Regions from separate parts of the Beduinella massiliensis genome, predicted to be linked through region 2. Evidence: riboswitches for the same ligand, from Rfam matches in the RefSeq annotation. Region 2 holds a riboswitch; the other holds the start of a gene.

Region 1 (3,406 bases), on a different contig from region 2:
TCTTCTCGGTGAGCTCGCCCAGCATGGAGCAGGAGAGCGCGATGGCGATGGGCCCGACGATCACGTCCGCCGAGCGCGCGCCGCGCACGACGGCGTTTTCGCCGGTCGCGCCGCGATGGGCCCCGGCGCGCAGCATGCTGGCGGTCGCCAGCGCGTTGGTGCCCAAGGCGATGAGCTCGTGCGGGGGCGTGAGCTTCTGGGAAAGTTCCTGGCAGAGCGCGCGGCCGATGCCGCCCCCCTGCCCGTCGATGACGGCGATGCGCATGTGCAGCCCCTCTTTGCAAAAAATGTCGAAATCCACCTTCATTATACCATGTTTGGAGGCAAAATGCGATTGCCGCGTCCGGAAGCTAAGACCGGCCGAAAAGAGCTTTCCCCCGGCGGCGAAATCGGATATAATAGGAACATCCACCCATCGGAGGTCACCTATGAAAAGAATCAAGCTTCTCGCCACCGGCGGCACCATCGCCTCCGGCGAAGGCGAGCACGGCCTTACGCCGTCCCTCACCGCCAAGGGCGTGCTCTCCTACCTGCCGGGCCTCTCCTCCATGTGCCATGCCGAGGCGGAGGACATCCTCTACTTGGACAGCAGCAACATCCAGCCCGAGGAATGGCGCGTCATCGCCAGGGCCTGCGCGGACACGCTCGCGGACTACGACGGCGTGGTCGTCACCCACGGCACCGACACCATGGCCTACACCGCGGCGATCCTCTCCTTCATGCTGCAGGGGCTGAAGAAGCCCGTGGTGCTGACCGGCTCGCAGCTGCCCATCACGCACCTGATGTCCGACGGGCGCGTGAACCTGGCCAACGCCTTCGCCGCCGCCTGCGCGGGCTATCCCGGCGTGTACCTGGTGTTCAACAACAAGATCATCGCCGGCACCCGCGCCTTCAAGGTGCGCTCGATGGGCTTCGACGCCTTCCAATCCGTCAACGCGCCCTACGCGGGCGAGGTGGACGCGCGCGGCGTGCGCATGCAGTTCCCCCTCCCGGTCCGCGACCAGCCCTTCCGGCTCTGCGAGCGCGTGTGCCCCGAGGTCTGCCTCATCAAGCTCATCCCCGGCACCAACCCGGCGCTGCTGGACGCGCTGGTCGCGCTGCGCTATCGCGGCGTGGTGATCGAGGCGTTCGGCGTCGGCGGGTTTCACTACCTGCGCCGAAACCTGCTGCCCCGCCTGGAGGCGCTGCACCGCGCGGGCATCGTAGTGGTCGTCACCAGCCAGTGCCTGTACGACTCCACCGACCTGGAGCGCTACGAGGTCGGCGCGCAGCTCAGCCGCCAGGCGGTCGTCGCCGCGGGCGACATGACGACCGAGGCAGCCGTCACCAAGCTGATGTGGGCCCTGGGCCAGACGGACGACCCCGCGCAGGCCGCCCGCATCATGCAGGAAAACCTCTGCGGCGAGATCGGGGAGGCGTAAAAGCGCGCGGCAAACGCACAGAGGCGCGGCCAAACGGCCGCGCCTCTGCTTGTCTTTTGCGCTTCTTCTTTTGTATTTCGCGGGGCTTCTCTTTTGTAAAATATAAGGAAAGCGCGGGGGCGCTTACCCTTCGATGTGGGGCGCGCCGGTGACGAAGAGCTGACACGCGTTCAGCCGCGCCGTCGCGGCCTCGCTGTCGTCCAGCCAGCTCAGCTCGATAGCGAACGTGCGCGTCTTCGCGCTGCCCTCATCAAAGGCGCGGGACTCTTCGTAGAGCAGGTCGCCGGAGGTCACCGTCTTGAGCACGCGGTACGCGCCGTCGGTCGTCTCGACCAGGCAGGCGTAAAGCCCCGGGGTCTGGGCCAGCGCGTCGGTGCTGCCAAAGAAAACCGTCATGTCCATGGCGTCCGCCGGGCCGCCGCCCAGGGAATCGCCGGACACCTCGAACGGGTAGCTCGCGGTCTGCATCGGCGCGACCGTGGGCCTTACGTCCACCGCCACGGGAGAAGCGAGATCGAAGCGCTGGGGATCCCCCTGCGACGCGGCCACGTCCGCCGCGCTCGCGTAGATCGCGAGGGAACCCGCCGAAAGAGAGATCACGACCGCCAGCGCGAGCAGCATGATGAGAAAGCCTTTTTGTTTCATGTCAACAACCCCCTATAAAAGTCGGGTTGCCGCTTTGCAGGGCCGCGATACCACAAAAAATAGACCCGCCCTGCAAGCCCGCACGCGCGGGCATACAACGGCAACTGGCTGCCATTCCCCCGCCGACTGACCGCCGGGGATTAGGCCCTGTAGCTTTGCGTCACAGCCTTTCGGCTGCTTTGCCTTTATCGCTGATCCAAGGAAGATCTTTGATATGCTTATTTTAACACGCCGCCGCGCGGGGGTCAAGGCGCTTACACCTTAAATCTTTTTTAATAAACGGGCCCGGCGAAACCGCCGGGCCTCCGTCAGCCGGGCCTCCGTCAGCCGATCCACCGCTGCAGCGTCTCCATGAGCCGGTCCACGTCGATGGGCTTTGCGATATGGTCGTTCATGCCCGCGCTGTGGGCCTTCCCCAGGTCGGACGCGAAGGCGTTCGCGGTCAGGGCGAGGATGGGGACGGCGCGCGCGTCCGCCCGCTTCAGCGCGCGGATCGTCTCGGCCGATTGATAGCCGTTCATCACCGGCATCTGAATGTCCATCAGGATACAGGCGTATTCCCCGGGCGCGGACGCGCCGAACTTTTCCACCGCGACCTGGCCGTTTTCCGCCGTATCCACCCGCAGGCGGTGCATCTCCAGCAGCTCGACCGCGATTTCACGGTTCAGCTCGTTGTCCTCCACCAGCAGGACCTTCTTGCCCGCCAGGCTGCTTTGGCGCTCCTCGGGCGCGGGGGCAGGCGCGCCTGAGCGCTCCTGATGGCAAAACCTGCGGAAGGTATGGACCATTTTGGACTTGAACAGCGGCTTCGTGATAAAGGCGTCCGCGCCCGCGAGCCGGAACTTTTCCTCGATCCTGGAATAGTCGTAGGCCGAAACGATGACGATGGGCACGTCCCTGCCTACCCGCGCGCGGATTTGCCGGAGCGTCTCCAGGCCGTCCATGTCGGGCATCATCCAGTCCAGGATCACGGCAAAGAAGTCGTCCCGCGCCTCGTGGGCCGCGACGACGCGGCGGACGGCCTCTGCGCCGGACAGCACCCAGCTGCACCGCATGCCCAGCTCGTTCAGGGTGTCGGTCGCGCTCTCGCACAGGATGGGGTCGTCGTCCGCCACCAGGACCGCGAGGCCCGCCAGCTCCTCGTCGCCCGCCTCGGACTCCGCGCACAGCTCGAGGGACACCGCCACGATGAATTGGGTACCCCTGCCCGGCTCGCTCCTCACCTCGATGGTGCCGTTCATCATGCGCACGATGTTCTGCGTGATCGCCATGCCGAGGCCCGTTCCCTGTATGTTGTAAATCCTGGCGTCCTCCGCGCGGGAGAAGGGCTCGAACAGATG
Region 2 (3,406 bases):
CTTCACCGCGCCGTCGTAGGGATAGGCGCTCTCCACCGAGAGGCGGACGGCGGTTTCGCCCAGGCGGTAGCGGAGCGTGCAGGGGGCGTAGCTCATCGCGGCGAGCCCCCCGTCGCGCGAGAGCATCCACAGGGAGGCGGCGAACTTGGGGAAGCCCTGATGCACGCCGGAAAGCACCCGCGCGTCCTCGTGGGCGGTAAAGAGGTTCGCGCCGTCGCCCGCGTCGTAAAAGGCGCGCTCTTCGCGGCTCACGCGCACCTGGTTCGGCTGCTGCACGCACTGGCAGGCGCGCATGTCCGCCGTGAACGAGGCGGGCAGCGCGTTGAAGGCGAGGCGCTCCAGCGCGTCCGCGGCGTCGGGCGTACCCTGCGCCCAGAGCACCGTCTCCAGCGAGAACATGAGCTCCTGCACCGCGCGCGCGTCCACGCCCTGCGAGGGGTTCGCGCCCGCGAGCAGCGTGTCGCCGGTAAAGCACCCGCAGGCCGTGCCGTGCGCCTTCATGAGCTTGGCCATGCCCGTCTCGAAGGCTTCCTCGTGCTTGCCCGAGCCCGTGAGCACGTAGCTGAGCGCGGGCATGCGCAGCCCCTGCGCGATGGTCGCGGCGCGGGTGGTGCGCTGCAGGTGCGCGTAATAGGAACGTTCGTCGTCCTCCTGCTGAAGAAGCTGCTTCATCTGGGCGGGCGGCGTGTGCTTGTACATGGGGATGCGGTAGGGGAAGGTATGGCAAAAGCGCGTCCAGTCCTTGCCCTGGTCGCACAGGAGCTGGCACAGGTCGAGCAGCGGGCGCTTGCCCGTGACGTTGTAGACGTTCAGCGCGACGTAGAGCGTGTCGGCGGCGCAGGCCGCCTCCTCGGAGGAGAGGGTGTGGTCGCTCAGGTCGTAGAGCAGGAACTTCAGGTAGCGCAGCAGGAACAGCAGCGCGCGCCGTTCGGCGGTCGCGGTGTAGTACTGCCATACGGCCTTGAGCATCACGCCGCGGGCGATGAAGGCGTCCTTCATCTCGGGGCCGAAGGAGCCGTCCTCGCGCTGGCTTTCCATCACCCATTCCACGCGGCGGGCGGCTTCCTCCTTCAGCGCGTCGTCGTCCAGCAGGAACGCGAGCGGCACGAGGCCGTCCAGATAGCGGGCGGCGTGGGCGTTGGCGGGGCCCGGCCCACCCAGCCAGGCGCAGTCGTCCCCGACGTCGGGCAGGACTTCCGGCAGTCTGCCCGTCAGGCCCTGCGCCTGGAGCTGAAGCTGGCGAAGCAGCCATCCCCTGGGGCGGAGCGCGCCCAGCGGCAGCGGGGCGAAGCGGCCCGGCATCAGCGGGGCGCGGTTGAATAGGGTTTTGGCGATCATGGGCGTATGCCTCCAATTCACGATGCGGGGCATCGTATAAAATCAATTTTCAAGCGTCAAATGAAAGACGTATAAAGGGTTGTCTCTTATTATACCCGACTTTGGCCGCGAGGTAAAGCAAAGAAAACGCGGGCGGATTAATACTTTGAACTTAAAATTAAATATTTTTTGATAAGGAATTTTTGACAAATATAAGGAAAGGGATTGACAAAGGTCAATTCCGGGATTATACTAAGCTCAGTTCGAGCAACGTACAATTTCATACCGGCAAACCCGCTGAAAGGCGGCGACGCAAAGCTAAAGGGTCTAACCCCGCGCAGGCGGGCATGACAGCCAGTTGCCAGAGGCGCAAGCCTTTGTCAATCGGCGGGCTGCATTCATATGCAGGTCGGCCCAGTTTGTGTTGCCGTCGCGGGAGATCGATTTCGCGGACGGCTTTTTTGTGTCCGCATGGGCAGGAGGAACAACATGAAGCGGATTTTAGGCGCGGCGCTGCTGGCGCTGTGCCTCGCGGGCGGCCCGGCCCTCGCGGGGGACTCGGTTCCCGCCAAGGGCGCGGCCCCTGAAACGGGGCTGCCGCAGGACGTGCCGGTCAGCTATCCGGCGCTGGAGATGGACGCGGCGGCCACGCAGCTTGCGGCCACGCCCTCGGACGCGGGGCTGGAGCTGGACGAGCGCGCGGTGTCGCCGGACGCGCCCGTCCCGACGGCAAAGCCGGCGCAGACGAAGAAAGCGCCGGTGCGCCCGGGCGACAGGCCGCAGCAGGGCGTGAACAGCATCACGATCCAGACGGTATCGGACATCACGTTCGATTCGCCCTACGCGGAGGGCGAGGTCAACGTCGGCAACCCCGAGGGAAGCCAGGTGAACGTGCAGTACATGCTGCGCATCTCCCTGGCGGAGCTGGAGCGCCAGACCGGGCGCACGGGTTACGACGAGGAGGAGCTCGCGGCGCTTGCCGCGCAGCCGGGCTTCGACCCGGAGACGACCTATATCCCGCTGAGCCAGACGAAGGGCATCCCCCCGGGAAGCGTGGTGCGCACGATGACGCTGGGCACGCTGCCGGACGGCTCGACGATCCCGGCGGGCGACTACAGCGCGCAGATGGTGATGGCGGCTTACGACGCCCTGACCAACCGGCGATCGATGGTGGGCGCGGTGGTGGAGGTCAAGTTCCACGTGCTCAGCGGCGACATGCGGCTGAACTTCGACGCGGACGGCACCTGCGACCTGTACGCCTTCAACCCCGTGACGAGCGCGGGCGACGTGATGTTCGCCATTCAGATATCGCAGCAGGAGCTGATGGACGTATCGGGCGAGGCGCACCGCACGGCGGAGGAAACCGCCGCGCAGCAGGCGAACCCGGCATTCGACCCGGCCTACGAGTTCCTGACGATTTACGAGTCCGACCCGGTGGCGCCGGGCGCGTTCCTCGAGGGACGCGCGGCGCTGAGGACGCTGCCCGACGGGCAGGCGCTCCCCGCCGGTGAATACACCGCCTGGCTGGTGCGCTACGCGTACGACGCGCAGTGGAACAGCTGGCAGATGGAGGACGCGAGCACGCAGCTGACGCTTTCCGTGCCCGAACCCACGGGAAAGGCGGGTGGAATCGAATAGAGGTCATCCGCAGCGGTACGGTTTAGGTTCAGGTTTTGAGCCCAGGCCCAAAAGAAAGAAGAAGGACGCTTTCAGGGCGTTCAAGCGCCCCAAAAGCATCCTTCTGGAATCGTCACAAAAGGTGAACCAAAGTTGACGGCCGCCCCCGGAGGGGGTCGAACGGCGGCGGAAGACACGGCGTAGAATGTAAGGCAAGCAGGACCGAAACGGAGAACGGAAACCCTATTTGAAGCACAGAACGGAACAAAAAAGAATTTGAAAGGTGGATTTTGACTTATGACGAAGAAGAATGTGGCGGCTCTGATGCTCGCGGGCGCGATGATGACCGTGGGGAGCGGCGCGATGGCGGCGGAGAGCGCAACGATTAGCGATACAACAACTGGTTCTGCAGAGGTAGGTGCAACATATACCTCTGCTGAAAAGATTGATATTACTGTTTCCTGGAATACGC

What was found. A riboswitch is a leader RNA that binds a small molecule or an ion and turns the genes downstream of it on or off. The one in region 2 is predicted to bind cyclic di-GMP.
Region 1: another riboswitch for cyclic di-GMP. It lies ahead of C1725_RS00375 (hypothetical protein); the one in region 2 lies ahead of C1725_RS17115 (hypothetical protein).

Annotation. Positions count from the first base shown of each region.
Region 1 is NZ_LT963428.1:93,768-97,173, reverse strand. Features, by position in the region: gene C1725_RS00385 (DUF3842 family protein) at 1-265, opposite strand, end outside; gene C1725_RS00380 (type I asparaginase) at 429-1,421, shown strand; gene C1725_RS00375 (hypothetical protein) at 1,545-2,066, opposite strand; cyclic di-GMP riboswitch class I at 2,163-2,260, opposite strand; gene C1725_RS00370 (response regulator) at 2,390-3,406, opposite strand, start outside.
Region 2 is NZ_LT963430.1:3,566,742-3,570,147, reverse strand. Features, by position in the region: gene C1725_RS17120 (beta-L-arabinofuranosidase domain-containing protein) at 1-1,338, opposite strand, end outside; cyclic di-GMP riboswitch class I at 1,595-1,683, shown strand; gene C1725_RS17115 (hypothetical protein) at 1,807-2,955, shown strand; gene C1725_RS19065 (hypothetical protein) at 3,232-3,406, shown strand, end outside.